Regions from separate parts of the Fictibacillus sp. NPDC058756 genome, predicted to be linked through region 3. Evidence: riboswitches for the same ligand, from Rfam matches in the RefSeq annotation. Region 3 holds a riboswitch; each other region holds the start of a gene.
The links. A riboswitch is a leader RNA that binds a small molecule or an ion and turns the genes downstream of it on or off. The one in region 3 is predicted to bind cyclic di-GMP.
Positions count from the first base shown of each region.

Region 1: linked by a shared signal. The riboswitch ahead of ACFW35_RS11850 (GGDEF domain-containing protein) and the one ahead of ACFW35_RS01645 (hypothetical protein) in region 3 are both predicted to bind cyclic di-GMP.
Region 2: linked by a shared signal. The riboswitch ahead of ACFW35_RS17770 (hypothetical protein) and the one ahead of ACFW35_RS01645 (hypothetical protein) in region 3 are both predicted to bind cyclic di-GMP.

Region 1 covers NZ_JBHYPU010000001.1:2,356,562-2,367,330, reverse strand. The annotation lists gene ACFW35_RS11880 (peptidoglycan recognition protein family protein) at 1-303, shown strand, start outside; gene ACFW35_RS11875 (hypothetical protein) at 300-662, opposite strand; gene ACFW35_RS11870 (STAS domain-containing protein) at 796-1,626, shown strand; gene ACFW35_RS11865 (hypothetical protein) at 1,719-1,928, shown strand; gene ACFW35_RS11860 (hypothetical protein) at 1,944-2,303, shown strand; gene ACFW35_RS11855 (serine/threonine protein kinase) at 2,662-3,315, shown strand; cyclic di-GMP riboswitch class I at 3,393-3,482, shown strand; gene ACFW35_RS11850 (GGDEF domain-containing protein) at 3,746-4,681, shown strand; gene ACFW35_RS11845 (GGDEF domain-containing protein) at 4,798-5,871, shown strand; gene addB (helicase-exonuclease AddAB subunit AddB) at 6,323-9,826, shown strand; gene addA (helicase-exonuclease AddAB subunit AddA) at 9,823-10,769, shown strand, end outside.
Region 2 covers NZ_JBHYPU010000002.1:175,495-186,263, forward strand. The annotation lists gene gerPC (spore germination protein GerPC) at 1-244, shown strand, start outside; gene ACFW35_RS17735 (spore gernimation protein GerPD) at 219-389, shown strand; gene ACFW35_RS17740 (spore germination protein GerPE) at 400-795, shown strand; gene ACFW35_RS17745 (spore germination protein GerPB) at 792-992, shown strand; gene ACFW35_RS17750 (Hsp20/alpha crystallin family protein) at 1,006-1,446, shown strand; gene abc-f (ribosomal protection-like ABC-F family protein) at 1,715-3,364, shown strand; gene ACFW35_RS17760 (CBS domain-containing protein) at 3,452-3,862, shown strand; gene ACFW35_RS17765 (hypothetical protein) at 3,910-4,104, opposite strand; cyclic di-GMP riboswitch class II at 4,366-4,447, shown strand; gene ACFW35_RS17770 (hypothetical protein) at 4,536-5,603, shown strand; gene ACFW35_RS17775 (DUF6376 family protein) at 5,724-6,167, shown strand; gene ACFW35_RS17780 (hypothetical protein) at 6,584-6,736, shown strand; gene ACFW35_RS17785 (hypothetical protein) at 6,800-7,447, shown strand; gene ACFW35_RS17790 (Bax inhibitor-1/YccA family protein) at 7,477-8,208, opposite strand; gene ACFW35_RS17795 (hypothetical protein) at 8,429-9,253, shown strand; gene ACFW35_RS17800 (hypothetical protein) at 9,317-10,769, shown strand, end outside.
Region 3 covers NZ_JBHYPU010000001.1:326,049-336,817, reverse strand. The annotation lists gene ACFW35_RS01690 (carboxymuconolactone decarboxylase family protein) at 76-333, opposite strand; gene ACFW35_RS01685 (hypothetical protein) at 340-519, opposite strand; gene ACFW35_RS01680 (S8 family peptidase) at 848-2,023, shown strand; gene ACFW35_RS01675 (hypothetical protein) at 2,135-2,326, shown strand; gene ACFW35_RS01670 (hypothetical protein) at 2,470-2,757, opposite strand; gene ACFW35_RS01665 (hypothetical protein) at 2,937-3,128, shown strand; gene ACFW35_RS01660 (nitric oxide reductase activation protein NorD) at 3,186-5,114, opposite strand; gene ACFW35_RS01655 (ATP-binding protein) at 5,180-6,064, opposite strand; gene ACFW35_RS01650 (YdcF family protein) at 6,404-7,138, opposite strand; gene ACFW35_RS01645 (hypothetical protein) at 7,228-7,713, opposite strand; cyclic di-GMP riboswitch class II at 7,748-7,830, opposite strand; gene panF (sodium/pantothenate symporter) at 7,977-9,416, opposite strand; gene ACFW35_RS01635 (YhdT family protein) at 9,416-9,700, opposite strand; gene ACFW35_RS01630 (transposase) at 10,109-10,669, shown strand.

The DNA of each region.
Region 1 (10,769 bases), 2.0 Mb from region 3:
GAGAAATACCAATGGAATCCAGAGACCTGCATCAAAGGACATTTTCAGCTGGATCCGAAGAGAAGAACAGACCCGCTGAACAGTTTCCATAAATACGATAAAAGCTTTCCTTTCTTTATTGAAGATGTTAAATATGAATTGAAAAAAAGGCTGGTCAATCATGATGAATTCAAAGAAACAGCAACTTCACCAGACAATCTTTTTAAAGTGCAGATCGGGGCGTTTTCATCCAGAGAGAACGCACAAAAACTTGCAGCCAAGGCTAAAGCTGCTGGTTTTGCTGTTTACATTGAACATAACTAGATGATCTGCTGTTCTTTTTTCCACGTATAATACACTAAGCCGATCCCTGCTATAACAAATAATGGTTCTAGCACATTTGCTTCGGGCCCGCTCGTTACTCTGTGCAGCTGAAAAACCCAATGGAACAAAATGTTGTCTACTGTTAAAAACAATCCTATTGCAGCAATAAATCCGTGAAAAAATGAAGAATGATATCGTTTATAGATAAACAGTAATATAAATAACAAAATAATAACTCCCAAACCAACAGCCCCAATGCGTTCACCCATAGTTTCGGCCTTTAATTCCAAGGCAAAAACATTTGTGGACCAATGAGACATTGCAAAAATACCTAATATAAACCCAAACCAAACCTTCATAGTACCTCCTTACTAGTAAAAGAACAAAATCCGACATAAAATTCTAAAAAACAGGTTTAACTCATGTATAATAATGGTATATAGATAAGTGGTATGCAATCATTTTTTATTCTATAGGGGGATTATAGATACGATGGAACGACAATTGCATGAATTGGGGCAAAAGATCCTTACACATAAATACGATCTTGCCAGAAAAATTGATGAAGTTAAAGCTGAGTATGGTGAACCTGTATCAGAGCTTACTGACCAGGTTTTGAAGCTTCGAGGAGATTTATTCAGTTATTTTGGGGAAGCACTTTATCAAAAAATGGAGGATGTTGAACCTCGGTTTATTGCGTGGGGAAAGATGAGCGGCGAACTTGCCGTTCAATACGAAGTTCCTTTGGACATGGCGTTAAAAAGCACCCGATTCTTCCGGATTGTATTATGGGATTTCATTCGTAACGAGATTCATAATGAAAGTTTTTCAGTAGAGGCGGTACTTACAGCAGCTTCTGTTATTGACCCGTTACTAGATGCAACGGTTCATGCTTTCAGTGTTGCTTATGTTGAAAACAACAACAGAGTCCTTGGACTTGCACGTGAGGCGATTGAGGAGCTTTCTGTTCCTGTTGTCAGATTAACAAGAACTGTTGCAGTTCTGCCGCTTGTCGGTACAATTGATACACACCGTTCTAAGTTAATCATGGAAACGTCTCTTCAGAAATGTACTGAATTGCAAGTTGAACACTTATTTATCGACTTATCAGGCGTACCTGTCATTGATACGATGGTGGCTCACAACCTGTTTAAGGTTATCAATTCGCTTAAGCTTTTAGGTGTAAAAGTTACATTGAGCGGAATGCGCCCAGAATTAGCGCAAACAGTTGTATCCTTAGGAATCAGCTTTGAAGGAATCTCAATTTCAGGGAATCTTTATCAGGAGCTTGAAGCAATGGGAATCGCTCAACAGCCGATTTAAGAATAAATATCTGCCATTTTATGGGCAGGTATTTTTTTCTTGTATAAAAAGAACGTTTGTTCGCATATAATAAAAAAAAGGAGGTTTTTTTAATGACGAACATGTTGTTAAGATGCATCCAGGAGAGGGCAGCCATCGAGATGATCTACTTATCAGAGAAAGGTGTGATCAGCCACAGGCTTATTACTCCATATTCTTTTGATGGCAAATTAATAACGGCCTATTGCGCAGTCCGCAAACAAATTAGAACATTCGAGCTGAAAAATATTTTATCTGCGCAATTCAAATTTTCGCCTTCGTAGAATGGGGGGATAGACATGCAATATGGAAACGAGGAAGAGCGTTCACTCATTGAAAAATTTGTGATGTATCCGATTATGCTTACTCTATTTGACAGAGATTTAAAAGTTGTGAATCGTTCCCCATTTAAAATAAAACGGCCTTATATTGCATTGTTGGAACAGATTATGAATCAAGTGAGCAAGGATCTTCACGATGTCCGCATTGAACTTAGAAAAAGAAAAATTAAAGTGATGGATGGACGAAGAGATCATGATATTACTGAATATGAGATATTTATCAGGGGTTATCGTGAAATTATGCGATTTCCAAACGTTCACTTAAAAAATAAAGCAGAAACCCTCATGCTGTCATATCTTCGAGTAGCATCAAAATAATCAGTACTGCTTTTATTTAGGCTTTCTTCTAAAGCGTTTATAAAGACTCTTCATTGACAAGTTGATTGGAGCGTAAGGTGCGTGCCTACCACATGATAAGCTTCTCGTAAGGCATGTGACGAGGAAGCTCACATCGGTAGCATTAACTTGTAGACGCAGGAGCAAGGTTCCTTCTATGAAGCTCACCGCACGCCCCACGGAAAGCGAGCATCCTGGAGCGGAAATCAACATCTTTCAAGTCGCAACAAAATTAAAGAAAACAACCTTGTTTAAGTTTCCTTTTTGACTCTGTCTGTATACAATGAACGTAATGCAGAATGATATTATTACTGAAGAATATCAGAAATTGAGGAAACACATGGAACGTTTTATCCAAATGGCACGACAATTGAATAGAGAGATTATGATCGAAAGCCGCAACCCGTTTGACCCCGTATGTCCAGTGAATATACCTTTCCCATGGAAGATACTCGGATGCGGAAATTATGCCGCAGTATTTTATCATCCCGATTACCCTTCATATGTTGTAAAAATCTATGGCAGGGATGAGCATGGACTTCTTGAAGAAAAGAAGGTCTATGAACGTTTAGGTGAACATCCGGGCTATTCGGTTTGCTATTATACAGAAAAAAGATTTTTGATTTTAAAGAGAATAGAAGGGATCACGCTTTATGATTGTGTTCATAAAGGGGTCAAAATTCCTGAAAGTGTCATCCGAGATATTGATGAGGCTTTGTATTACGCTGAAAAAAGAGGACTGTTTCCGAATGATGTACATGGAAAGAACGTCATGATTTCAAAAGGAAAAGGTATAATAGTAGATGTTTCTGACTTTTATAAGAAAGTACCTTGCCGAAAGTGGAGGGATTTACGAAAGGCTTATTTCAAGGTTTATAAGCCTGTTTTTTATCGTTTTCCCATTCGGATTCCGTATTTTGTTTTAAATATGATCAGAGTTGGGTATAGGTACTATCGTAAGTTAAAATTATCCATAAACAAGGGTAATAAATAATGGTATTAAAGTCCTATAAAAAATATTGGCACAATTTACCTTCATAGGATATAATATCTATAAACGAATAGAAAACCTTTGTTTAAAGGCAAACCAGTTGAAAAACTGGGACGCAAAGCTATGGGCCTAAAGTATGAAGAAACATACAATGGCAGCCGGTTGCCAAAGGGGAACGGATAATATTGATGTTTTGAGGCGATAGGATTTATTCTATTGAGACAGAACGGAGTCACGAAAACAATGCATCTGAGATTACTCGGTGCAACTCACAGTTTTCATAAAGACTTCGCTGGTCACTGTAGATGAGTTCCGACGCTTGTCAAACATTAAATTAATGTTTTAATGTTATTAAACATTAAAAGCCATTTCCCTTTATTTAAGGGTAATGGCTTTTTGTATGCAAATTTTTAAGATTTGAGGGGTTGCAATAATGGAAAACTTCCAACTAGAATTACGCACACTCAAAAAAAGCTTATTTAAGGAATTCATGAAGTCGATTCCAACGATGATACATACACATAAAGAACACTTAAGCCAGTTTGATGACTTCAGCTCATTTATGAACGGTTTTGTTGAACAATATGAAAAAATATTAGAGAAATTTTTGCGTGGAATCGTACATGCAGTATTTTTGCAGGAGGAACGTTTTCAGCATTTCTTGAAACAAGCTGAACAGAAAGCATTCCGCTCAGGCATCCATTTCTTAAGACACCAGCGAATTCCTCACCAAGCGCTAGCTTGTTTCTCTACAAGTATAAGAGAATCAGTTCTGCAAGAAATGAAAAGAGTGACAGTTTCCGACTCGCTTCCGGTGCAGCTTTTTATGTTAGAACGCTGGAACACGGTAGCACATCGTGCGATTACAGGTTTCTTAAGCGGATTTTCATCTCAGCAATTTAAAGATTTAAAAGAGATCAGTATCCGTGATCCGCTTACTAATCTATATAATCGCCGTTATTTTTACGACTGTCTTGAAAAAGAAATTGGCAAAGCTCAAAAACAAGAGATGCCGATTACACTCGTTATGTTTGATATAAATAACTTCAAACATATCAATGATGAGTATGGCCATCATGCCGGAGATGAGCTTTTACAGCAGATCGCGGAATTATCCAAGCGATTAAAACTTTTATCAGGTTTTCGGTTTGGGGGAGATGAATTTGTCTTTTTGCTGCCGGGAATAACAGAAGAGGACGCTTACAAACTGGTTGAAAAGATGGAAAGCCAGCTAATGGCATGGAACCAATCTATTTCATTAGCATACGGTGCAATCGAGCTGTTAGGTGATGCATGTGAAAATATTGATTATTACCTGCAGCTTGCTGATGAACGGATGTACAGCAATAAAAGAGAAGTTAAAGCATAATTTCTGAGACTTAAGTGTGGTTTTTGTATAATGGAAGTTTAAGTAATATTAAACAAGAAAGACCGTATGCAATAATTTCCTGATTATAGCAACTAAATGCAAAGGAAGATGGCAGCATGAAAGACTTATTTATAATAACTGAACATCGTTCTGAGACCATCTCTTCACTATTGCGATGGTTCTTTCTTGTCATTTGTATACCGCTTTTTTATTACAAGCCGATCGCAGATGTTTTAAATTTTAACAAAGACACATTTCCAGTCCTTTTTACAATAGGGATTCTATATATGACATCTACACAAATCGTCTTAAACCGATTTCCTGAAAAGTCCTCTTATTATCTGATTTTTACCAGAGGCGGAATCCTTTTTGATTATATTGCTTATGTTTGGCTGATGCAGCTGTCTGGAGGCTCGGAAAGTCCATTCATGCCTGTAGGTTATTTGATTGTTATTCATGCCGCTCTTTACTGGAGGTTAAAAGGTTCTTTTATAGTTGGCGGTGCCAGTTTTGCTGTTATTCTGTACTTCTTTTTAAGAGATGGAGGATATCAGGACACAACAGAGTTTTTTCAGTTCTTTATGAATACGTCATTTTTATGGCTGATTGCCCTGTATGGAGGGGTAATTGCATCTAAAGAAAGACAGTATTATTTCGAGAAAAATATGTACCAGCTGCAATCTCTCCAGGATTATCTTACTGGGTTATTAAACCACCGAAAGTTCCAGGAGGATGTCTTAGAGAAAACGAAACAGAAAGCTCCTTTTGCGCTAGTTCTTTGCGATATTGATCATTTCAAAGAATTTAACGATACACATGGACATGTTATAGGTGACGAAGTCCTTAAACTTGTTGCTACAGCATTCGAGCGATATTTACCCGCAAAAGAAGGTAAAGCTTATCGATATGGAGGAGAAGAATTTGCGTGGATCATGGAAACGGCATCTGAATATGAAGTGACACAAACGACCCAGCAGGTTAATACCCACCTTCAAATGTATCCGTATATACATAAGGATGGAGAACTTCCCGTTACATTAAGTTATGGAATTGCTTTTTATCAAAAGGAAGACCGTCCGGCAGATATTATACAGCGAGCAGATACGCTCCTTTATGAAGCAAAAGCAGCGGGGAGAAACACACTAAAATTAGAACATAAAAAAAGTAACGAAAAGCAGCTCATCATGTAGCTGTTTTTCTTTTTTGTTAGGCTTTTCTCTAAAAAATGTTGCTTTTGGTCATTTTTTCATTTTCTTCATTAGCAACTTTATTGGAGCTCAAGGTGCGTGCCTTCTACATGAGAAGCTTCTCGCTAGGCATGCGACGAGGAAGCTCACGCCGGTAGCATTTACTTGTAGACGCAGGAGCAATAATACTTCTCTGAAGCGGTCAGGTGAGACCCCTCAAAGGCGCATATCGCAGAGGAGGCTTACCGCACGCCCCCCGGAAAGCGAGCATCCTGGAGCGGAAATCAACCTCTATCAAAAGCTGCAAAGGTTACGGATACAGCCTTTTTTTATAATAGGTATCCTTTAAATACCAGCCGTATTTCGTGCGTTTTGAGTATACTAGCCTTTGCCCTGCTAGTAGATTGTGAGATAATAGAAGCAGAATTTGTGTACGGAACAGGGGATGAAAAATATGAGTTTGCAATTTATTTTGGGACGATCCGGCAGCGGAAAGTCCCACTCTGTCTTTCAAGAGATACGTGAAAAACTTGCAGAGGATCCGATGGGGAGTCCTATTATCTACTTAGTGCCGGATCAGATGACCTTTCAATCCGAGTATAAGCTTGCATCAACTCCCGGATTAAATGGGATGATTCGTGCCCAAGTTTATAGTTTTTCACGTCTGGCTTGGCGCATTCTTGGTGAAACAGGCGGGATGACAAGAATGCACATCACAAGCACTGGTGTGAGAATGATGCTTCGCAAAATTATTGAGAGTAAGAAAGAAGAACTGAAGATATTTAAAAAAGCTTCTGAACAGAGCGGTTTTTATGAACTGCTCGAGCTTATGACAACAGAATTAAAGCGGTATTGTATATCCTCAGAAGACCTTTCCTGGAATGCAGAAACGCTGCTTTCTCTTGGTCAAAAAGAAAATAACAAAAAAGTGCTCAAAGACAAGATGTATGACTTAAGCATCATTTCAGGCGCTCTTGAAAAAGCTCTTGCTGGAAAATACTTAGATTCTGAAGATTATTTAAAACTGCTGCAAGAGAAAATACCTTATTCAGATACGATAAAGGATTGCGAGATTTACATAGACGGTTTCCATTCTTTTACACCGCAAGAACTTGAAGCAGCTGCTGGACTCATGGCACATGCAAAGAAAGTGACGATTGCCCTGACTTCAGAGGAATCATATCGTCCGGACACTGATCCGCATGAACTGGATCTCTTTTATATGACAAAGAAGACAGCACAAGTTCTCACACAAAAAGCGAAAGAGCTGAATGTGGAGATAGAAGAGCCAATCGTGCTTTCTCATACGCCAAAATTTATTTCTCCTGCGATTGCCCATATTGAAAAACAATATGATGCGAGACCTGCGATCAGCTATTCGAAACCAGAGGGGATACACTTAGCAGCTGGGGTCAATTTAAGATCAGAGGTTGAAGGTGCAGCGAGAAAAATTATTGAACTTGTACGTGATGAAGGATACAGATACCGGGATATTGCTGTAACGGTAAGAAATGCGGGCAGTTATCAGCCTCTTATTGAAACAGTATTTGCCGATTATGGGATACCTGTTTTTCTAGACCAAAAAAAATCGATGCTTCATCATCCGCTCATTGAACTGATCCGGTCTTCACTGGATGTTGTTTTAAAGAACTGGCGGTATGAAGCTGTATTTCGTGCTGTGAAAACGGATATGCTTTATCCGCTTGATGAGATGAGAAAAACAACATCAGAGATTAGAAGATGCATGGACGACCTGGAAAACTATGTATTGGCTCTCGGTATTCAGGGCAGCCGATGGACAGATTCAAAGCCTTGGAAGTATAAGAGATTCAGAGGATTTGAAGCTGATGATTTCGGAAAAACGAGCCAGGATGATGAAAAAGAACAGCTTATCAATGATCTTAGAGATATGATCGTGTCACCGATGAAAAGACTTTCTCGAGATTTATCTAAGAGCATAACCGTAGCAGATTTTTGTACATCACTTTATAAATATTTAGAAGACCTCTCCGTTCCTATGAAACTAGAACGCTTAAGGCTTCATGCTGAATCTGAAGGGAAACTTAGAGCTGCACGTGAGCATGGACAGGTGTGGAATGCAGTGCTTGGCCTTTTAGATGAAATGGTAGAACTGACAGGAAGCGAGAAGCTTTCCAAAGAAACATGGATGCAGATGCTTGAGACGGGTCTTGAAAGTATGAAGTTTGCTCTTGTTCCGCCATCACTGGATCAGGTGCTCGCAGGAACTTTGGAGCGTTCCCGTTTTACAGATGTGAAAGTTAACTTTTTATTAGGGGTTAACGATGGAATCATACCGCTTAAACCAAAAGATGATGGTCTGTTATCGGAAGATGAGAGAGAAGCGCTTGAAAGAAACGGTGTTGTCTTAGCACCTTCAGCAAGAAGAAAACTGCTGGACGAGCAATTTATGATCTATCTGGCATTGACGAACGGCAGTGACCGGTTGTTCATATCCTATGCGCTGGCTGATGAAGAAGGAAAAACATTGCAGCCATCAATGGTCATTCAAAGGATGCGGGATCTATTTCCTGATCTAAAAGAGACTCTATATCAGAATGAACCCGGAGTTGAAGAAGATTTGTCTTTTGTTCAGCATCCTGTGAAAAGTGTGTCCTATTTAAGTACGCAGCTTCGAGAATGGAAAAAGGGTTACCCGATCTCGCCAGTTTGGTGGGATGTCTATAATTGGATCATTACTGATGATCAGTATGACCACTATGCAAAAAAAGCGATATCGAGTTTGTTTTACTTTAACCGTGAAGCACCTTTAAGCTCTTCTGTATCAAAGGATCTTTATGGAGAAAGCATCTTAACGAGTATTTCCCGCATGGAGTTATTTCAATCTTGTCCGTTTTCACAGTTTATGTCATATGGACTGAAACTGCGGGAGCGTCAGATGTACAAACTGGAAGCTCCTGATATCGGACAGCTGTTCCATGCTGCTTTAAAACAGATGAATGATGCATTGCAGCAGAGGAGAGTCCAGTGGAGCGATCTTTCAAAAGGAGATTGCTACCGCATGGCAGGAGATATCGTTGATCTCTTGGCTCCTCAGCTTCAGCATGAGATTCTGTTAAGCTCCAACCGCCATCTTTATATTAAGAAGAAGCTGAAAGAAGTTGTGGGCAAGGCTTCGCATATTTTAAGCGAACATGCAAAGGCAAGCGGATTTACTCCAGCAGGTCTTGAACTGGCATTTGGCACAGGCGGAACGCTGCCGCCATTAGTGTATAAACTGCCGAACGGCACAACGATGGAAGTAGCAGGACGTATTGACAGAGTTGATACTGCTGCTAGTTCAAAAGGTCTCTTAATGCGGGTTATTGATTATAAATCGAGTTCAACAGGATTAAACCTTGCTGAGCTGTACCATGGCATCGCACTTCAGATGCTCACATATCTGGATGTAGCAGTAGCACATTCTGAGAAATGGCTGGGACAAGAATCGATTCCTGCCGGCGTGCTTTATTTCCATGTTCATAACCCTCTTTTAAATCAAAAGAAGCTATTGACTGCTGAGGAGATAGAAAAAGAAGTGCTGAAGAAATTCAAGATGAAAGGTCTTGTTTTAGCAGAAGAAGAAGCCGTGCAATTAATGGACAGCACGATGGATAAGCGTTCTAACATTATTCCGGTTGCACTCACGAATAATGGATTCCATAAGTCGCACTCTTCCGTTGCTTCGGCTTCCAATTTTGAAACAATGAGACATCATGCGCGTAAAATGGCTGTCAGCTCTGGAACAGGTATTACGGACGGAGTGATTGATATTTCGCCTTATGAAATGAAAAAGAAGGTGCCTTGCACGTTCTGTTCGTATAAACCTGTCTGCCAGTTTGATCAGACACTTGAAGAAAATCAGTACCGTCAGCTGAAACCGGAAAAAGATGAAATCATTTTAGAAAAAATGCAGGAGGAAGGAGGCAGCCTCATTTGAAAACATTAATTCCAAAACCTGAAGGATCAACTTGGACGGATGAACAATGGCAAGCAATCCAGGCACGAGGAGAAAATATACTTGTTGCAGCAGCGGCCGGCTCAGGGAAAACAGCAGTTCTTGTTGAAAGAATCATTACGATGATAAGAGAACAGTCTGCAGATGTAGACAGATTGCTCATCGTTACCTTCACAAATGCCGCAGCTGCAGAAATGCGCAAGCGGATTGGAGAAGCGATTGATAAGGAGCTGACTCATAATCCTTCTTCGCTGCATCTTAGAAGACAATTGAATTTATTGAACAAAGCTTCCATCTCTACCCTTCATTCTTTTTGTATTGAAGTTTTAAGAAAGTATTATTACGAAACAGATCTTGATCCAGGGTTCAGGGTAGCTGAAGAAACAGAAGCTGAACTAATCCGTCAGGAAGTGATCGAGGAGCTTTTTGAAGAAGAGTACAGCAAGGGAGAAGACCATACTTTTTATCAAGTGGTTGACGCCTATAGTTCAGATCGGAATGATATGGATCTTCAGAAATTTGTTCTCTCACTCTTTGATTTTGCAAGAAGCCATCCAGACCCTGAAGGATGGCTGGATCAAATGGCTGATACTTACAAGATCAATGCTTCGTCCATCGATGACCTTCCTTGGACTAAAGAACTTCTTGCGGATATTTCCCTGCAGTTAGAAGGACTGCAAGCGATGGCCATTCGTGCGCATGATCTGGCAGAAATTCCAGGAGGACCACTCTCTTATGCAGCGACACTGGAAGAAGACTTGGAATTTTTAAAGTCACTTGGTCATGTGAAAGAGAGCTGGAGCCAATTATATGAGGTTTTCCAAACGTATGAACCGCCAAAGCTAAAAGCGGTCAGAGGAAAAGATGTTGATGAAGAATTAAAGAATAAAGTAAAAGCAATGAGAGACATCATTAAAAAGAAAAC
Region 2 (10,769 bases), on a different contig from region 3:
AATAAATGTTCCGCTTGATGAATCATACCGTGTTTTTATCTTGGAGGATGTTCAGCGTCAGGTGCCGGGAAGAATAAAGCATTATCTTACAAAATATGAACCAAAAGATGAGCGGGGCCGCAAAGATATTCTTCAAAAAACGAAAGAGGATATCTACCGGGGAATTGAAACATTCATCGTTCACTTAAAAGATTCAAAGGCAGATGGAGGTGGAGAGAGTGAAATTTTGCGTAACCAACCATGAGCTGTTTGTTGGTGAGATCAACATCATCGGAGTAGGTTTATCCTCTGTTGTTTTAGTAGGAGATGTAGATTGCATCAATCTTGGGTCAGCGTTTGACACTCCGCCTGAGTCGCTTGTTTTGGGAACATCACTCGTTCCGCTATAGAGGTGAGAAAATGTACAGAACATCTGCAGTTGATGAAGTGATCTTAAATTCACTTGCCTCATCTTCCATACTCCAGACAGGGGATACGGAAAAAATTCAATGTTTTTCTGCTGCTCTTGCTATTCAAAGAGAACGTACAGATTTTGGCAGGTTTGATATCCCGTTAAACAAGTACGACATTTTTTCGCAGCCAGTCGTTGTTCCTGTATGTCCGTCAGTACAAATCAAAAAAACATTTAACGCTTGTCCGTTTATAAGAGTTGGCAAAATTGATATTCTCGGTGTATCAAGTTCCGCACTTCTTCATATAGGCTCAGTCAACGAAATGACGCTGCAATCCCGTGTAAAGCATATTCGTAACTTTCTTAAAGATCCTTATCCAGAAATTGAGGAGGAGGAATCATGAATCTGTTTGTCAGTCAGACAATTGTAATTCAGCAATTAAAAGTAGAAGGCATTCAAAATTCCTCAGTACTCCAGATCGGCAGCGCTGGCGTTATACAACCGGTCTCGCAATTATTTAACACAGGCGGTCATATAGGTCCGGCTCCTCAAATTCCTGATCCTGATCTTCCTTCAGTTCCTTTAGGACCGCCTTCATAAGAGGTGAATAGGAATGGACACTTGGAAACAAATGATGGACTGGAAAAGAATGGCGGAAGAATACTTTGGCGATCAGTTCTTTGCACCAAATGAAGCACCGAGTTCTGATATAAGGAACGAAAATCCGCTTTGCAACATATACGAAACACCTCAGGAAATTTGCTGTGTACTTGCGATGCCTGGATTGAACCGCACGGATGACGTAGAAGTACTTGTAGATCCATTCAAATTGACGGTGCAAGGGAAATTATCTATTTCTCTTGATTCCTATCGCTTGAATACCGAAGAATTTCAGCTTGGGGAATTTAGGCGGGAGATCACACTTCCTGTCCGGGTACACCAAGATCCTGTTCAAGCGCATTACCGAAAAGGGCTGCTTTTTATCCGTATGCTGAAAGATACAAGACCTGGTGCCAATCAAAGAAAAGTAAACCTGCAATGGGTACAGGAATAAGAAATGAAGCTTGACTGCAGTTTGGGTTATCGCTTACAATTTAGAAAAATAACGGAAGGAACAGGTGTATACGTCCAATGAGCAATTAATCTTATTTTTAGCCATTTACTTGAATAATTAAGTAGAACGCTAGATAGGATTACTCTGCCCATTTTTAGGACTTAACTACAGGCCTGTTTTTTTGTTGCCAAAAAATCGTTTTTTCACGCGGTTGTATGGTGATATTCGGCGTGGGCAGACCTCTCTAGTAAAACTGGGAGGTTTTTTTATGCTTTTATTGGAATCAATCGGACTTGAAAAGTCTTACAAAGGAAAATTAATTTTAAAACAAACAGAGCCATTTCAGCTCTTTAGTAAAGATCGTATTGGGTTAGTAGGGCTGAATGGAACAGGAAAATCAACGTTCTTAAAGCTGCTTTCCCTGATGGAAGAAGCAGATTCAGGATTTGTTCAGCACTACGGCACGGTCGCTGTTGTCAGCCAGTTTGAAGAAGGTTCACAAACGATTACAGCAAGAAGTGAAGGTCAGTGGAACCTAAAAGGGAAAAACTATGAAACAATGAGCGGCGGTGAAAAAACGCGTACTCAGATAGCGGCAGCTCTTGAGCAGCAGCCTGACATTCTTATTCTTGATGAGCCGACGAGCCATTTGGATGTTGATGGGATGGATCAGCTGGCAAAAGTTCTTAATCATCATAAAGGTGCTGTATTGCTCGTGTCTCATGACAGAACATTTCTTGATATGGTTTGCACAAAAATAATCGAGCTTGATCCGCAAACATTTACGTTGTATCACGGAAATTACACAGAATATCTTATTCAAAAAGAGCAAAAACAAGAGCGGCAGCAGTTTGAATATGAGCAATACACAAAAGAAAAAACGAGGCTGGAGAATGCCGCAAAAGAGAAATCATCAAAAGCGAAGGGCATGAAAGATAAACCGGCGCGCATGTCACATAGTGAAGCGAAATTGGGGAAGATGAAGGTCAAAAGCGCAAAAAGGTCTTTGGAAAAAGCTTCGAAGGTAATTGAAAAAAGAATCGAGATGATGGATAAGAAAGAAAAGCCAAAAGAACAGCCTAAAATCGATTTTGATATTCAGCAGTTTTCAGTCATTCATGGCAAACAAGCGCTGGCTGTTAAACAACTTTCCGTTGGGTATGACGAGCGTCAGCTGTTTACTGACCTATCTTTTACTGTAAAGCCAGGGATGAAGGTTGTTTTAACAGGTAAAAACGGAACAGGAAAATCAACCCTTTTAGAAACAATATATAGAGGAAATGAACAGATCGAAAAATCGAAGCAGCTTAAAATCGGTTACTTTCATCAGCATCTCAATATTCTTGATAAGACAAAAAGTATTTTAGAAAATGTCATGGAAAACAGCTTATATGATGAAACCTGGGTAAGAACAATATTAGCGAGGCTATTATTTAAACGTGAAGATGTATTTAAAAAAGTTGAGGTGCTTAGCGGCGGAGAAAAGATGAAAACCGCATTAGCGAAGCTATTCTTAAATGATTATAATTTGTTATTGCTTGATGAGCCGACGAATTATCTGGATTTGTTTACGAGAGAAGCATTAGAAGAAGTCTTGATCGCGTATCCTGGTACCTTTATCCTTGCAACACATGATAGAAGATTAATGGAAAAAGCAGCAACGCATGTTTTGGAGCTTCAGCCTCCAAAAGCATATTGGTTTGAGGGGAGCTATAAGGAATATCTTGAAAATAAGAATGGCGATAAAAAGCCAGGTCTAAAAACCACAGATCACAAAGATCATTTACTGAAGCTTGAACTTGAAATGACAGATTTAATCGGGCAGCTTTCATTAACCTTGAATGAAGAAGAGAAAATAAGACTTGATCAAAGGTATCAAGAAGTTTTAAAGAAAATCAGACTGATAAAGGCTCAATAATATTGATGCTCGAGCTGCAGTTGAAAGGTTTAGCTTTCCTCTTAAAAAGGTACAGAATAACCGTATTACCTATTAGGAGGCGATAAAATGGAATTAAGAGATATTATGACTTCAGATATTGAGACGTGTGAACCAAATACGAAAATTACTAAAGTTGCCGGCTTGATGAAAAGTTTAGGAGTAGGCTCTATTCCGGTTTCTGAAAATGGGGAACTAAAAGGGATTGTTTCCGATCGGGACATCGTCATTCGATGTGTTGCTGACGGGAATATTGAAGGTACAGTCAGTGATGTTATGACATTAGATCCTGTTACAGGGACACCTGATATGACGATTGATGAGGCTAAGAACCTAATGTCTGAATATCAAATACGCAGACTTCCAGTTCTGGATAATGGAAATGTGGTTGGTATTGTTTCATTAGGCGACCTTGCTGTTAAACATGAAGACAATGATAAAGCAGGAGATGCACTTACTGAGATTTCTAAGCCCTTGTAATATAACTTATAAAGGATGCCCTATATTTAGGGCATCCTTTTGTTTCTTTATTTATCTTTTTCTTCTCTTTCACCAGCAATTGTTGGCGGTTCTTCTTGTGAGGTAATATCAGTATCATATCCGATTTGTTTAAGATCTTCAGTGTCTGCCACAGTACCGCCAGCCATTCCTTCGTTAATCATCCTATCAATATCTAAGTACAGTTCATCTTTTCCTTCATAAGCTTTATCCTTATTACTCATTTTCTTCATCCTTTCTTATTAATTAAAGGCTGTTTTGTAAACTTTGATGCTTTTGGAAGTTGTTGATTTCCGCTCCAGGTGCTCGCTTTCCGCGGGCGTGCGGTGAGCCCACTCGTCGCTTTGCGACATTGATTGGTCTCACCTATCCCGCTAATCCCGCAGAAGTCTCGCACCTTACTCTCCAATCAACTAGTCAATGAAGTTTATTTCATAAGCAGAAAAAATATGTTGTTGCCGAAGATTCTTGCTATGATAATTGAAATTAATGGAAGCGTGGAAGCATACTTTTTATTTGGGCATCTATAAGTATGTGGAGCTAGTGATGCAACCGGCCGGCATTAGGAAGATCGTATCTTCTGTTGTGGGCTTTTTTATTTTGTCCTAAAAGTCAGGAAGAAAAACAAAAATCAACGGTAAAGGAGGTTTTCAAGATGGTAAATCACGCTGCACAGGCATTTTCATATAATCGGGGAAACCATTTTGCTTATGGGCATTTGAAAAAGAATTATGTAAAAAAGCAGCATCTTGAAGCCGTTCCTCCCGAGAAACCTTATAAAGAAAATAAAAGAGAAGACTATTTTAAAAAGAGTGTTCATGAAAATAAACCTTTTAAAACGTATACCAGAAAAGATATAGAGAAACATCATCAAGGAGCAAAAGAAGCGGAACGGATCTATAGCAACTGGAGGCATGAATTAGCGGATAGCTCCGCTGACTTTATCCATTCTATTAAAGGTGAGCTGAAAGAAACTCCTGAAATGGGTTTAGATACCTTTAAAGAAGAAGTCTCTGAGTCACTTGAAAAGTTTTTGCTCAGTTTAAAGAATGACCTGGAGACATCGCTTGCAGACTCTCCGCAAGGGCAAGTAAAGAAACATTTAAAATCTGCTGAAGGATTATTAGAGACGGTCCGGGAATTATTATGGAACCAAATTGAAGATATCGTTAAGGAACATGTACCTGGGAAACCAGAAAATCAAAACGGGGAAAGTGGCCCACCGAATGAAATAGAGCTGCCAATAGAGGAAACAAACCCGCCAGTTCAAAATCCTCCAGCAAACAATCCTTCAGGGAACAATCCTGTTGTAACACTTGCGCCAAACCAGGTGTTTTCTTCAGGTTCGTTTAAAATGGAGGTAAGAGTCGGAAGCCTGACTTCAGAAATAAAGTTTGCTGATCCTAGCAAAAAGTCAGAAGGAACAACCATGTTTTATATCGTGGACGGATATGGAGCGAGAAAAGCAGTAGATATTAAATTTTCTAATGAAACGCTCCAGAAGCTTTTTGAAGACCGTATTAAGGATTCTAAAATGTATAAAAAAGAAATTTCGCTGGAACGTTTTAATGCCGTACTAAAAAAGATTGAAGCTTATTTGAAAGAACTGTCCTCTATTAACCCTGAACGTTTAAAATCAAAGGTTTATGGTGAGAAGGAAAAATTAAAATTTGAGAATGTAATCGATAAGTTCACTGATCTTTTTTACTCGTTAAGAAAGTAATGAAACTTAAAGCATCAGCAGCCGTATAAAACAATAAGCAGAAATTGAGACGCTCAAGACAAAAGGGGCGTTTTTTTAATTCAAATCCATTCCAAATATAAAAGGGAAAAGGAGAAACAAATGAAAAAGACTTTAATTGCCGCTATATTATCAATCACGGTATTAACAGGTTGCTCAGCAGTGAATGAAGTAACGAATGGCCTGAACTATGTACCTGAAGCTACTGAATATATTAATGATGTACAACAATTTTCAAAAGAGATTTCTGCAATTGCAGAAACGGCAGTAAACGATCCAAAGGCGAGAGGAGAACTTGAACAGCTGCTGGAAGATATGAAATCAGACATTGGTGAGTTTGGGGATTTAACACCGCCTTCTGTGTTTGAAGATGTTCACAATCAGGTGATTGAACAAAATAATAAGCTTCAAGAGGGAATTGATAAATATTTAACAGTCATAAAAGATGGGGAACTGAATGCTGATCTGCTCGAACAAAGCGGATTACTGGATGATATCGCTGTTTACAATGATCTGTTATCACAAATTAAAAAACTCGGCGAATAATTTTAAAACAGCTGCAACCTTGTAGCTGTTTTTTCCTAACTATCCCTGTTTTTCTTAAGCAATGTTGCTTTTGTAGATGTTGATTTCTGTTCCAGGATGCTCGCTTTCCGCGGGGCGTGCGGTGAGCCTCCTTGCGCTTTGCACCTTTAGGAGTCTTACCATCAAGTAAGTTTGTGTGCTCCTGCGTCTATAAGCAAATCCTAACGAAGCATGTTCCTCGTCGCATGCCTTGCAAGAAGTATATTCAGGTAGTTGGCACGCAGGAGTCTCGCGCCTTACTCTCCAATCAACTAGTCAAAGAAGCCTACTCAACTAAAAATATTCCAAAGTAGCAATCTTTTAGATTTTTTTATGTTACAAATCGACTATTTTCGGGAATATGACAGTGAGAAAAATGGCGAGGGTGGGTATAAAGCATGAATGATTATCATCTTAAGATTGAAGATTACTTGCAGCTGTTAAAAAGAAGATACAAAAAGGGAAGGCTGCAGGCAAAACAATACCGTAAAAGAATTGAGCTTATTAACATGTGGCACATTCGCGGTGTTGTTAAAGTGCCGAAAGAATAATTTAAGTAATTATAGATACATGTCGATAAATGTATAAACACGACAAGACTTGGCAGGTGCAGCATGATTCCAATTTACAGTACATTTAAACAAGCTGAGCATTCAAAATATGATTATATTCTTCATATTGCGTTTGCCGTTCTTCTCTGTTTATATAGTTTTCTTTTACTATTTTCCAGCAAACTGCTAGGTTCTCTGTTTTTTATTTTTAGTGTTATGCTGCTAGGTTCTGCTGTCTATAGAGGAATTAATACCTTTGTCTCGATAGCCAGTGTCATCCCTATGCTATGGCTGCTGTTTTATAGCAGAATTCTTTGGGTCGATGCCCTTCAAGTTTTGCCGATATTCTTTTATGAAATCTTCCAGGCTCTATTTTTCCTTGGGTCTGGAATTGGAATAGCTCTATTATATAGTTTAGCTGTTAAATCAGCCCCGCTCTCTAGTTCAGTGAGCAGACACACGGTACATGGGATGTATTTTCTGACAGCCATCCTTTTGATGCCCTATACATTAATCTATAGCTATGGAGCATTTATGCAAGGTGATCTAAACGGGGTGTTATGGTCGGTTCTGATCCTCGTTCTATGGGGGATTTTATATGTTGCTCAGCTCATAACCCACCAGAATAAAGTTATGAGAATTGGTTTATTTGCCGTTAACATCGGCATAGGATGGTGGACGATTAACAGGTGGATAATGATCCTTTCATAAGAGAAGAGAAGCCCGCGGGCTTCTCTTTGTTAGTTTCGTCTAATCTTTGCTAATAGGTGAAGAATCTCAAAGTATAACCAGACTAACGTTACCATCAAGCCAAATGCACCGTACCATTCCATGTATTTGGGAACACGCTGGCTTGCTCCATATTCGATAAAGTCAAAATCAAGAACCAAATTAAGCGCCGCTATGACTACGATAAATAGACTGATACCAATACCTATTGGTCCTGAACTATGAAGGTAGGGAATATCGATTCCGAAAAAACCTAAAATGAAACTCGTAAGATAAACAAGCATAATTCCGGCTGTTGCAGAGAAAACGATCAATCTGAAATTGTGTGTAACTTTTATGATTCGGAGCATATAAGCGAGCAGCAAGGCAAATAGCGTACCGAATGTTAATGCCGCGGCCTGCATTGTGATTCCATTAAACTGAGATTCAAAGTTTGCTGATATTCCGCCTACCGCTAAACCTTCAAGAGCTGCATAAACCGGCGCCAGGAGCGGGGCAGTCTTAGGAACAAAGGCAATGATTAAAGCTGAAATGAGTCCCCCGATCACACCAATCATAATTAAATGTCCTACAGGTTCCCCTAAATTATATTGATGCCAAGTATAAAAGGAAGAAGCCATTAAAATGACCAGTAAAATAAACGTTTTATAAACTGTTCCTGATAATGTCATCTGTTTACTGAAAGATGTTCCTCCAAATTTATTAAAGGTTGAACTTTTTAAAGCAGGATTAGCACTTCTCATAATATCTACCTCCTTACCTTTCTTCAATATAACTATACGATTTTTTTATTGTAAAGTTTCATGTTTAAGCCATTTACTTCTCTCCAATTTAAGACACAAGTCCCTCTTGATTTTTTTTGAAATTATGGTTCTTTAGGAAGTAATGACTATTTTGGACAAAGACCGACAAATAAAACATAAATTGGATGTATTATATAGATGAAAGAAGGGAGGTGAATTTGTGCGAATTCCAAGCATCATTATGCAAGGTTTGATCGCAGGTGCCATCCTTTTTATTCCTGGTGAAGTATTTGCCGAGAAAAATAATGAAGATAAACAAAATTCAGCAGCTGAACAAAAAACTCAATCGGATCTTAAACAGGATAATGCAAAAGCTGATATTCCTGACCGAGAATCTCTTAAAGAGAATGTATCAAAACCTGAAGTTTCTGAAGCTAAGACGAAGAAAATGAAAGGGGATACATCTATCTCTAAAGGTTCAGAGAAAAGGTATGAAGCCAAAGAGAAGAATGCTGCTGCTGAAAAAAATAGGTCTTCTCAGCAAACAAAATACTCGAATGGACTAAAAAAATCAGTTCCTCAAGGACAACTCAAAAAGAATGTTCCAATAAATCAGCCCGAGAAGAAAAGGGCTGAAACATCAAAGTACATACATACAGAAACGCGTATAAACCAATCAGTACTGCCTGAAGTAACGGCAGAGGAGGAACAAAAGAAGAAGCTCCTTCTATCAAAAAAGAAGATTAAAGAACAGCGGGAAAAAGCTGTATCAAAACTTCCTATCGAGCTTCCTTCTAAAGAACTTCCCGTACAGCCGGATACAAAGGCAATACCATTAAATGCTGGACAAAGCTCTTCACATTCATCATCCTCTAAGGACGCTGGAAATGGAGGAGCGCCTTTAGCCAATGTTAAGGCTAATTTGGTCCTGCCGTTAATCTTTGCTGATAGTGAAAAAGTTTCTGTGTATTTTAGCAGAATGGACCTCTTGAGAAGTCAATGGGTGAACGCACCGCCATCAATGCCACCGGAAACTGCTCTTTAATTTTTCATGGAGATATTGTGATGTTATTAAATCAACCATTTGAAAATTAAGGAGCGAATTATAATGAAAAAAGTCAACCGTACATTTGTAAAATCTTTAGTATTTGCTGGAACATTAACTCTTGCGGCAGTTGTAGGAACAGGTGCTGCTGAAGCGGCTGGTCATAAAACAGAGCATGCGATAAAAGCCCAAAGCTCAAAAGCATCTCAAGGACAAGTACAAGCTAAGGATGAGAAGTATGCAAAACCATCTAAAGTTACTGTAAAAGTTCAAAAGCCAGTTAAAGCTGAAAAGCCGGTTAAGGCTGAAAAAGCAGCAAAACCTGCAAAAGCTGAAAAGCCTGTTAAAGATAAGAGTCACTCTCAAGGTGCAGAGCATGCAAGTGAAAATGCAAAGGAACATGCTGCTCCTAACTCAGCTATTTATCCTGTTCCTGCTGAAAAAGAAGAGCCAGTAGTAACTGAGCCTGTAACAGAGGAACCAACTGAGGTTACAGTTCCAGTTGAGGAAGAGGAAACTGAAGTAATTGAAATTGAAATCCCTGAAGCAGACAGTGATGAAGGTAAAACGGATGAAACTGCAGCTGAAGAAGAGGATGCAACTCGCAACGAAGAGGATACTGATGTGGACTCTGATGAAGAAGCTGTGAAAGAAGACGATGATGACTCTGACACGGAAGAGATCCAAGAGGAAAATGAAGATAATCCGGTAAAAGAAGAAGAAGACACAGATGAAATCGCTGACGAAGATGCAGTAAAAGAAGACGAAGATTCTGATGAAGAAAATTCTGACGAAGAAGAATCTGAAGATACAGAAGAAGTTAAAGAAAACAAATCTCTTCAAAACAAAATCAACTCTAATGCATATGAGCGTTCAAGTAAAAACGCGAAACTGCATGCTGCACCAAACGCTGCTGTACATGCTGTAGATGCTGAAGAAGTACCAGCAGAAGACGAAGTTACTGAAGAAGAAGTGACTGAGGAAGCTCCGGCAATTGAAGAAACAACGACTGAAGAAGAAGTAACTGAGGAAGCACCAGCAACTGAGGAAACTACTACTGAAGAAGAAGTGACTGAAGAAGCACCGGCAACTGAGGAAACTGCGACTGAAGATGAAGCAACTGACGAAGTTCCAGCAGCTGAAGAAACAACTGAAGAAGTTGAAGAAGAAGCAAAAGAAAACAAATCTCTTCAAAACAAAATCAACTCTAATGCATATGAGCGTTCAAGTAAAAACGCGAAGCTGCATGCTGCACCAAACGCTGCTGTTCACGCGGTAGAAGCAGAAGAAGCTCCAGTTGAAGAAGAAGCAACTGAAGAAACAACGACTGAAGAAGCTCCGGCAACAGAAGAAACAACAACAGAAGAAGCAACTGAAGAAGCTCCAGCAACAGAAGAAACAACGACTGAAGAAGAAGCGACTGAAGAAGCTCCAGCAACAGAAGAAACTACGACTGAAGAAGAAGTGACTGAAGAAGCTCCGGCGACAGAAGAAACTACAACTGAAGAAGAAGCAA
Region 3 (10,769 bases):
TTTCCAGATGAAGTTTCATTTTTTCACAACCAATTAAAAAAGATGGCCCATTTAAAAGCCATCTCCACGTGCCTTTTATTTACTTTCAATCCCCATCGCAATGATAAACCAGTTAGCTCCATTCTTGCTTCCAATTTGGAAAAAGAGCGCAATGATTTCTTCACGGGTAAAGTGTTCCGTTAATCTGTTGTACATTTCATCCGGCAGCTGTCCGTGATAGGCCATGATATGATCGGCTAATTCAAGGGCCAGTTTGTGGCGTTCGGACAATTCTGCTTCGCCTTGTTTCATTGCTGTTTGCCTTGAAGACTCATCCAGAGTCCCGTAGTCCATGTTTTGTCAGTATTCGCAGCCGTTGTTTGATGCGGATCGCAAACGAAGCATTTCCATCAGCTCAGGTTCAAGGATGTTGTTGAGCGCCTTGTCCATTTGCTGAAATGCATCAAGAATTTCTGGAGCATTCGCAAGTGCTTTTTTAAAAGGTGTACCTTCTACATTAACTTCAGGCAGTCGTGCCATTATTTTAACCTCCTTTTAAAATGCATTTCTTCTTGTTTTTAGATTACGATACCTTCTTTTATTTTCCTATCTTTCTGCTTTGTAAAAATATTCAGATATAATTTTTACACTCATGTTATGTAATGTTTACTATCGTAACTCTATCTTAAGATAATAGTTAAGTCTTACATGTTACGCTTTATTCATAGTCACATAGACTCATTCATCACTGTGACGTGGTAAATAATCATTATTTTCAGATAATGCTAAAGGGTTTTGTAGAAAATTGTTGAATCCTTTATCAACCCCAGCCAAGCTTGCTTGGTAAATACATCAGAGGAGTGATTTTATGTTAAAGCGTTTCGTGGCAGGCGCCGCGTCTCTACCATTATTGATATCTTTAGCTCTCCCGGCTTCGGCTGCTGAGCCTGAAGTTCAGGAGGCTTCATTTATATCTGCTGCTAAACAGCAGGCTGCACCACAGGAAATCATCGTTCATTATAAAGATTCAGTTTCTGCTGCTTCAGCAAAAAATGGTGCTTCAAAGTTTGGTGAGGTTGTCGATACAACTGAAGATTTTACCGTTGTAAAGGTAAGCGGCAATGTAGCAGATGCTGTTAAGAAATTTGAAAGTCTTGATTCTGTAGAATACGCAGAACCTAATACTACTTTACACGCAAGCTATGTGCCGAATGATCCTGATTATAAAACGAAACAATATGCTCCTCAAAAAGTAAGTGCCGAACAAGCTTGGGACACTACGCAAAGTGCATCCAACGTTAAAATTGCGGTTATAGACACTGGCGTTGATTATTATCACCCTGATTTATCAGGAAAAGTAATCAAAGGTGCAGATTTTGTTGATGACGATAACGATCCGATCGACGAAAACGAGCACGGTACCCACGTCGCTGGTATCGCTGCGGCCAACACGAATAACGGTGTTGGAATCGCAGGTCTTGCTCCTAAAGCTTCTATCCTAGCGGTTCGTGTACTGGATGCGGAAGGCAGCGGATCACTGGACGATGTTGCTCAAGGAATCCGATATGCCGCAGACCAAGGTGCTCAAGTTATCAATTTAAGTCTTGGCGGTTCAATCGGATCACAAACACTTCAGGATGCGGTTAACTACGCCTGGAATAAAGGTTCAGTCGTTGTAGCGGCTGCAGGTAACTCTGGCGTTGCTCTACCAAGCTACCCGGCTTATTACTCGAATGCGATCGCAGTAGCTGCTACTGATCAAAACGACCAGAAAGCGTCCTTCTCGAACTTTGGTACTTGGGTTGATATTGCAGCTCCTGGTGTAGATATTTATTCTACGATACCAAATAATCAATATGCTAGTTTCTCTGGAACTTCCATGGCATCACCGGTCGTTGCAGGTGTAGCAGGACTCCTAGCTGCTCAAGGCAAGAACGCTTCACAAATTCGCGCGGCACTTGAAGATACAGCTGATCCTGTTACTGGTACAGGCACATTGTTCCAAAACGGACGTGTGAACGCAGCCAAAGCTGTTCAGCAATAAATAGATGTTTCATAGCCTCCGGGACTCACAAGTTCCGGGGGCTTTTTGTTTAAAATTCGCCGCTTTTTGAAACAATGATAAAAAGGTTATGGTAAGAGCGGAGGAATTCATATGTTTGGTTTTGGAAAAAAGAAAAAGCATGAGCAAGGCAAGGAAGATGGAACTAAAGTCCAGTCTACTGATGCAGAAAAAAAACAAACCGAAAAAGAAGCAGAAGAAAAGATCGTATATTTCTTATTAATCAGTACAGCTATATTTGGTGCGGTGCTATTGTATCTGGGGATTTCGAAAGAGTTTACTTGATATGACAAATCTACAACAAGGGTCACTTAATTAATTTGAAAAAATAGTCGTATATATAGAAGGACTCATGAAAGAATATGTCGAATTTTGAGTTAAAGAGATGAAAAACAAGTAAAATTAAAAAGACGCTCGGGAGACTGTAATCACTTCCCCCGAAGCGCTTTGATTTCTTTTTTGAGTGCGTTCAGCTGGTCTTGAATGTCTTTCATTTGAGTTTCTTGTTCTTGCTGATCTTTCTGTTCCTGAATTTGATCAATGTAAATTTGTCTAAGTGCAATGGCAGCACTTACTGTGGCAAGAAAGTCTCCGACTGTGGTAAGAGCTGACGCAAACAGGGCAAGCTCTGCTGCAAATGTAGTTGCATCTTTGTTGTTTGCCAAAAATTCTTCTTCTGCTGTTTCCAAAACGGCGTCTACCACACGTTGGTTCAAGCCATTCACCCCTTTACTCCTGCTTTTTAATACAATATGCGTTTGCCCTAGTTACGGTGATTTAGCCTATTTGTATTTACACCTGTTTTTGGTAGCAATAATTTTGTTTTTTCGTCATTTGTTTATTGAATGAATAGGCATTTCGACCGATATATAAGTGAATAGGGGGAGGTTTGGCGATGGAACAGTGGCTTTCTTTTCGAATTCCGTTTGATATCTTTTCAATCTATATCTTACTCGCAGCTTTCATTGTAGTCGGAATTTTATCTGGCCTGCTTCGAACAGCCTTACCAGAGTGGTCTGTTAAAATTTTCAGTTATGCAGGGTTCTTGGGAGTCGTTTTTGCTTGGTTGAAGCTTTTGGAATATTAATACTTACATACATACGAAAACGCCCGTGGTCATGATGGCCATTGGGCGTTTTTACGTTTATATAGATTTAAAAAGGAGCTTTCTGAGAACGGGCATGAGGTAATCGACGAGTTCAGCGGCACTTGGCACGACAACGTTTTGCGCGCCATAGATATTCTGCATGAGCTTCTCTTCTTCCTTCGTAATTTCACCGTTCGCGATGAACATGCCGATTGTTTCGATTCCAAGCTTCCGTGTACGGGTAACAGCTTCGTGTGTATCGAGTACTCCGTGTGATTCGTAATCAAAAGCTGCAGGTTCACCGTCAGAGAAAACGAGCAGAACTTTTTGCTGCTCCGGACGTTTAGCAAGTTCTTCACCCATTCGGCGGATGGAATAGCCGTCACGGTTGTCTTCCTGGGGTTCTAATTGCATAATCGATGCCCCTGGCTGATGAAGCGAATTTCTGTACGAGATCACTTCATGAAAATAGTTCGGCTGATCATCTGTTGTCGCGTCAGCTGCATCTTCCCAGAAACCTACAACGGAGTGAGGAATTCTGAGAGCTTTTAACGTTTCATGAAAAAGAATGATCCCTTTTTGCGTCTCTTCCATCTTGTTGAACATGGATGCTGAACAGTCGACAAGCAGCGTGAACGTCGTATCGAGTTCATGCTGAGACTCTTGTTTTTTTCTAAAAAGTCTCGGGTTTTTGTCTGTTGCGAGTCTTGTAAGCTTCTTTCCTAGTCTTCCAAAGTGCAGGTCTTCCCTTGGTGCTGTTCGTTTATTTTCCATTGTTTTTAGGAAATTCTGTTTGAGCTGTGTGACAAATGGTGCGATCTCTTGTTCAAAGAGCTGATATTGAGCGAATTCTTCAGGTGTTGCCGGTTTTGCAGGCAGGGTATGTTCTGTAACGTTTTTGTTCACTTCGCCGTATCGGTAGTGATTTAATGAGTCTGAGCCGGTCTGGTTGTTGTCGGTTTCTGCTTCGTGTTCGTTTTGAGAGTTGAAGTCGTTGTTATCTGTCGTTTGAGCACTCGTTTGAACGGATCCAAATACCGCATCACCACTATCCGCTTCCCTTGCTGCTTCCCCTAATAGGTCAATATTCGTTCCTTGATCAAGGTCCATTTGCAAAAAGGAATCCTGCGGATCAGACGTTTCATCATGCCAGGATGAATACTCTTCTTTCTCCTGCTCTTCTTTTTTCTCTTCCTTATCGTCGTCCTTGTTTATTGTTTTTTTCGTTTTTGTTTCCGTGCTGCGGGTTAGGTCGTCGAACGTTTCGCTATCATTTTCTATATCTGATATTTTCGGTTTATCGCTAAAACTGCGGTAGGCTGTTTTCATGTCTGTAAATTCTGGGTGTTGCTTTGTGATATCACCCATTTGAATTACGATTGCTGCTATATCTTGTGTTGACTCAGCAGTTGTAAGCTGTGCAAGCAATGGACGCAGTTCTTGATAAAGTGCCTGTGTATCAGGCGGCACAGCGACAAAACGTTTATTCGCTAAAAGAATAACATGGCAAAATAGAGCGTCAAGAATGCGCTTTTGTTGAATATGCTTTCTGTATTCACGGTTGTAATGCACCTGGATCGTCTCTTTCCGGAGCTTGAACGCATGTGTCATCCCAGGTCTTTTTTCTATGCAAATCTGTTCCAATCGGAAGTCTTCCGCAAAGAGCAGCATCTGTTTTAAAAATTCACGGTGTAGATGTGATTTCAGTTCATCGAGCGTGTTCCAGATCACGTTATCATCGGTATGAAACTGTGTGCCAAAGCTGCGCAAATAAACGTCGGATTTCCAGCCTTCAAGCTGAATCTCCCGCGGGTATGGGTTCCAAAACTGACTGACATGCGTGATGCCCTTCTTTCTCTCGAGGTTAGAATGGTATGAGAAAGAAACGTCCATCTTTTCCACCTTTGAGAGGGAACGCGCAAGGTCAATCAGTTGCATATGAACGAAAGAATCGATCTTTGTATCCGCAAAAACTAGGAATTTCATCTAGGCGAAACCTCCAAAATCATCGTGGGAAATAAATTGTAGGGGGTCTGACCCCATTTCCCAGCTTACACAAACAGCGTCGCGGCCACGTTGGCAACGAGAGCACGTTCGCGGGCGTCCTCAAGCTTATCAGCGATTGCGCGCTGGATTGCACGCTTCGCAGGCAAGTATACGGATAGATCAGCTGCATCCAGTAGTGCACGGATGGATGCGGCATCCTCAGACAGATGACCGGCTTTCGCTTGGCCGATCAGGTCTGACGAAAGCTGTACAAACTTCTCAAGCACCTCTTCGTCTTTTTGCTGAGACTGGCTCTTCAGCATTTCTTTCAATGTTTCTCCCTCAATATAAGGCACCTCGATTACAACGAAACGATTTTTCAGCGCTTCATTCAACGGCACTGTTCCGATGTATCCTTCGTTGATCGCTGCAATCACATTGAAACCAGGCTGAGCTTTTACCACTTCCCCTGTAAACGGGTTAGCGATCGTACGTCGATAATCAAGCATTCCATTTAGAATCGGCAAGGTTTCAGGTTTTGCGATGTTGATTTCATCGATGTACAAGAAGTGACCGTTGTTTGCAGCTTTTGTTACAGGGCCAGCGATGAATTCAATCTCTTGTTTGCTGTCTTTGTAGCTTAGCGTCTTATGACCGAGAAGCGCTTCAGCATCGAGGTCGACTGAAGCATTTACCTGATGCAGCGGCTGTCCGAATAAATTCGATAGCAACTCTGCAAGCTTCGTTTTACCTGATCCTGTCGGGCCTTTAAGCAGAACATTCTTTCCTAATGCAAGTGCGATCACCGCGTCTTCCACGAGCGAAGCGTCAGGCGCAGTGTATCCTGGCTTTCCAATCAATTCTTTATATACATCCGGTAATTTTTCTATTCTTTGAGCCGCCTCAGTCTGCAGCTTTTCCTTTATCACAATCGGGATTTGAAGGTTCATTATCAAAAATCCTTTCTTTCATCTATCAACAGTATTTCCAGTAAATCCGTTACATAAATCCTTACACAATGTAACATTGTAAGCTTTTTCAAGGCAAGTCTGTAGAATTTCACAGAAAAACGCTTAGTTCGCTGCAGCGACCTAAACGTCTTCATCCTTCTTCATAAGTTCGATAATATGCGGTTTCGGCTCCCAGCAATTAAACGTATACTCCGGTTTCGTTTCATAACCAAGCCGTGAGCAATAGTAATACATTCCTTGGTCCGTTTTCTGAGGTTTGAAATTCACGCATGTGGCGCAACAATGGTACTTATTTGTTTTCATAAGAGTCACTTCCTTTTACCGGTCCGTGAAGTAGCTTTTGATGATCGCCATATATTCTCTCACATGAGCTTGGGGAACAGATGAAATTCTAAGCGGTGAACCGAGCCCTTCCGCTTCAACCCCTACACGCCTGGCGATCATTTTTGTCCGAAAAAGATGAAAGTCACTTGTCACGATCAGCACTTGATCGTCAGGCTGAATCATCTCTTTCGTATATAAAAGGTTTTCGTATGTACTCGTCGCTTTTTCTTCAATTGTTATACGTTCGGGTTGGATCCCGTTCTCTATCAGATAATTTTTCATAATGGTGCCTTCACTCGTCGTTTTACCGAACCCAAGACCTCCGCTTACGATGAAAGTAACGTCAGGATGTTTCTCCGCGTATGCTAAAGCTTGATCAAGCCTGCCCTTTAAGACGGCACCTGGACGATTGTTCTTCGTACCACCCCCAAGAACTAGGATGGTATCAATTTTTCCAGAGACCTTCTGTGGATCCGTGTTAGCAGATGCAAGAATAAGAGTTTCTAAGGTTGCTGCAAAGAGCAAAAGGGTTAGTATACTTGTTAGAGTAACCTTCTTGTACTTTTTAAAAAGATAGATTGCCGCTTCATATTTGTAAAAAAGGATAAAAAATATAGCACCCAATAAGAAGAAAACCGTGAGACCCATGTCCATGTTGGTAGTCTGAACGAGCATAGCAACGGCATATACAAAGAAAATAATGCTAAGTGATAGAAAGATTTTTTTCATAGATTCGGCTCCGTTTGTTAGTTTCTAATTTCTAGTATAAAGGAAAAAGAAAAAGAGCGGAGGTTGAGTTTCCGCTCTTTGGAAATTTATTATTTTATATTTTTATCGATCTCTTTTTGAATCTCTTCTGTGATGTCTTCTTTAAGATCAGAAGCTTTTTCTGAAGCATCATTGTTCATTTGGTTTTTCTTATCTGTCATAGCAGTGTTTTTCTTTTCTGTTATTTCAGCCATTTCTTGCTTGTAATGATTTTCTAATTCTTTTTCTTTCGTTGATATAAGTCTATTCTTTTCCCTTTCAAGTTCTTGTTTCGTATCAGAAAAAATCTTACTAATATCATTTTTAAGGTTTGTTGTTAAGGTTTCTTTTTTCTGTTCGAGCTTTCCGTCTATTTCTGGTTTATATTGAAATGAAACGATTAGTTCATAAAGATAGCTTGAAAAATCCTTGTTAGCTGCCGCAAACGTTGTCGTACCTCCAACACCCAGAGCAATTGTTGTTGCCAAAACCACTTTCGGCCATTTCTTAGTTGTCTTCTTCTTCGTGCCAAACTTTTCTTTTCTTGAGATTTCCATAAAAAATACCCCTTCCTTAATCTAATAGAACGAAAAAAGAAGCGGTCGGTTGCGCTACTAGCTCTAGTCACTCCAAGCGCCCACATACAGAATGACCTTCAATGCTCCACACTTATTTAATTATATTCTGATACTAAATTACCATCAGAGGCTATTACTGTAAATAGGTATTTAGTAATTTTTACATACATTACAAATTTTAGTAAAAAAACGTATATTACAAAAGAAAAGCGATATCGTCCGCCTGAAGTGGACAATATCGCCTAAAATGTATTTGTCTGGGGACTGTCCCCCTTTGTGAAACTCCCCACAATGTATGCAAAGAAAGAAAATACTATCGGCATGACTACGGTGTGCATCCCCCAAAGATTTGGATAGTTTAGATGTAGCCACATATATGAACCTACTCCTACAACAATAGAAGCGAGTGCTCCGTTTGCATTCCCTCTCTTCCAATATAACCCCATGATGATTGGCCAGATAAAAGCTGCTTCTAAGCCGCCGAAGGCAAAAAGATTCAACCAGATCAACAGATCAGGCGGATTAATCGCCATTGCAAATACACTCAACCCTACTACCGCTGTAATACCAAAGCTTAATCTTTTTACAAAACGTTCTTCAGCATCAGGTTTTATGTAATTGATATAAACATCTTTTATGATTGCTGAACTTACTAGCAGAAGAACAGAATCTACGGTAGACATCACTGCAGCGAGTGGCGCGGCAAGGACGATACCCGCTAACCATCCAGGCAGTACTTCCAGCGCAAGTAATGGCATAACTTTATCAGGTACTTCAATACCTGGCAAAATCACTCTTCCGAATACCCCTGCCAAATGCATTCCCAACATGATAAATCCAACCACAAACGTCCCGATGATCATGGCACGGTGCATCGCTTTCGAATTTCGATAGCTCATAGCGCGTACCGATATTTGAGGCAACCCAACGACACCTACACCGACCAAAATCCAAAATGACGATACAAATAATGGTGTAAGTGATCCATCTGATCCGAAAGGAGTAATGAGGTTAGGATTTTCCACTCTCAATTCTCCTATGATATTTTCAATCCCTCCGCCAGCTACGATAGTTCCAGCTAGTATGATTACTGTCCCCATCACCATGACTACACCTTGAATTGCATCTGTAATAACTACTGCTCTGAATCCACCCGCTATGACGTATACTAAAACAGATGCCGAGAAAATGAATAATGCTGTCGTGTAAGAAACGCCGGTAAAAGATTCAATCAGCCTTCCTCCACCAACCCATTGCGCAGCCATGGCTGAGAACAGGAAAATAACAATGCTTAATGCTGATAAAATAACAACCCACTTACTTTCATATCGGGCTTTAAGAAAATCAATAAGGGTTACAGCATTAATCTTTCGCGCTACGATCGCAAACTTTTTTCCTAAAACAGCAAGTGTAAAATAACCTGTTACAAGCTGTGCCATCGCGAGAAGAACCCAGCCAAGTCCAAGCTGATAAGCAGCACCAGGACCACCAATAAAACTCGAAGCACTTCCGTATGTCGCGACCATCGTCATAGCAAGAACAAAACCGCCTAGCTCACGTCCCGCTAAAAAGTAGTCTTGTAAAAAAGAAGGTCCGCTCTTAATGTGTCTTGATGTATAAACACCAACTATAAAAACAAGTACTAAAAAGAAAGCTAAAGGAAGAATCACATCCCAATTCATCAAGAGTCACCCTCCCCTTCATTATCATCTGAGTCAAAAGGAACTTCTTTAAAGAAAAACTTCACCATTATAGAAACTAAAATTGTAAAAACGATAAATCCTACGATACAGCTATAAAAAAACCATGCAGGAAAACCTAGTATGTAAGTATACTCATTAACCGGCCGGCCACCTAGTCCATATGCAAAAGCATACCACCAAATAAAATTCAGAATTGCAAGCACCGTACCCATAATCGCTTCTTTATTAGAGATCCGATATCGCCAGTCGTTCCCTTTTTTCATTGTTCAACCTCCTGGACTTACCATAAAAATGCATAAAAGCTCCTCCATTACTATGGCAAATTCCTATACTATTGTCGAGTTCTTTCGACTTAATAACTTCTATAAGGCTAAATAGATTCCTTGTTCACGTTCGCTATTTTCGCTAGACCTCGTTCTTGATTACAAATTGAATATGAATATGAGTATTTCCGGGGAAATTTGATAGAATCTGCGGAGAAAATACAGCACTTGACAAAATATGAAGGGATCATTAACATTCTAAAATTAACAAAATGGTACCGTTTGAACTTTCCTTTTCTCTTAGGTGTTTTACTCGAAAACTTTAAGGGAAATAAATTGTTTAGGGACAGTCCCCATTTCCCACTTTAATAGCATTCATAGTACAATAAAAGAACAATCCGAAAGGAGGTGATATCTATTCCTAGAACCCGACGCATTTGGTACCCTGATGCTGTCTACCATGTGACTACACGTGGAAATCGCAGGGAGCCCCTCTTCTATTCCCACTTGGATTTCCATCGTTATCTCAAAATTTTAAGTTACTGCGTAAAAAAGTATTCCGTAGATTTATTCTCTTATTGCCTCATGTCCAACCACACTCATCTTCAAATTCAGTGCAGCAAGTCCCCACCCGGAGATTTCATGAAAGAATTAAACGAAACATACGCCATGTATTTCAACAAAAAGTACGAACTTACCGGTCATGTGTTTCAAGGCCGCTATGGTGCAGAATTAATTGAAGATTGTTCCTATCTTTTAGACACGAGCCGATACATTCACATGAATCCGGTAGCAGCAGATCTCGTCATGTTTCCTCTTGAATATCCATGGAGCAGTTACCGTTACTATGTTACCCAGTCGGTATGTCCCTTCGTGGAAACCTCAATGATACTAGAACAATTTCAAAATTCGAAACCTCAATATCGTGATTACGTAGAATGCAGGACCTCACCGGTAATAGAACTCTAACCTCATTTTAAACTTCTCTATTAAAATAAAGTCAGTCATAGCAAGGAAAAGCCGGTTATGTACTTCTCACGAAGACAAAACCGGCTAAATTGTATTTGAC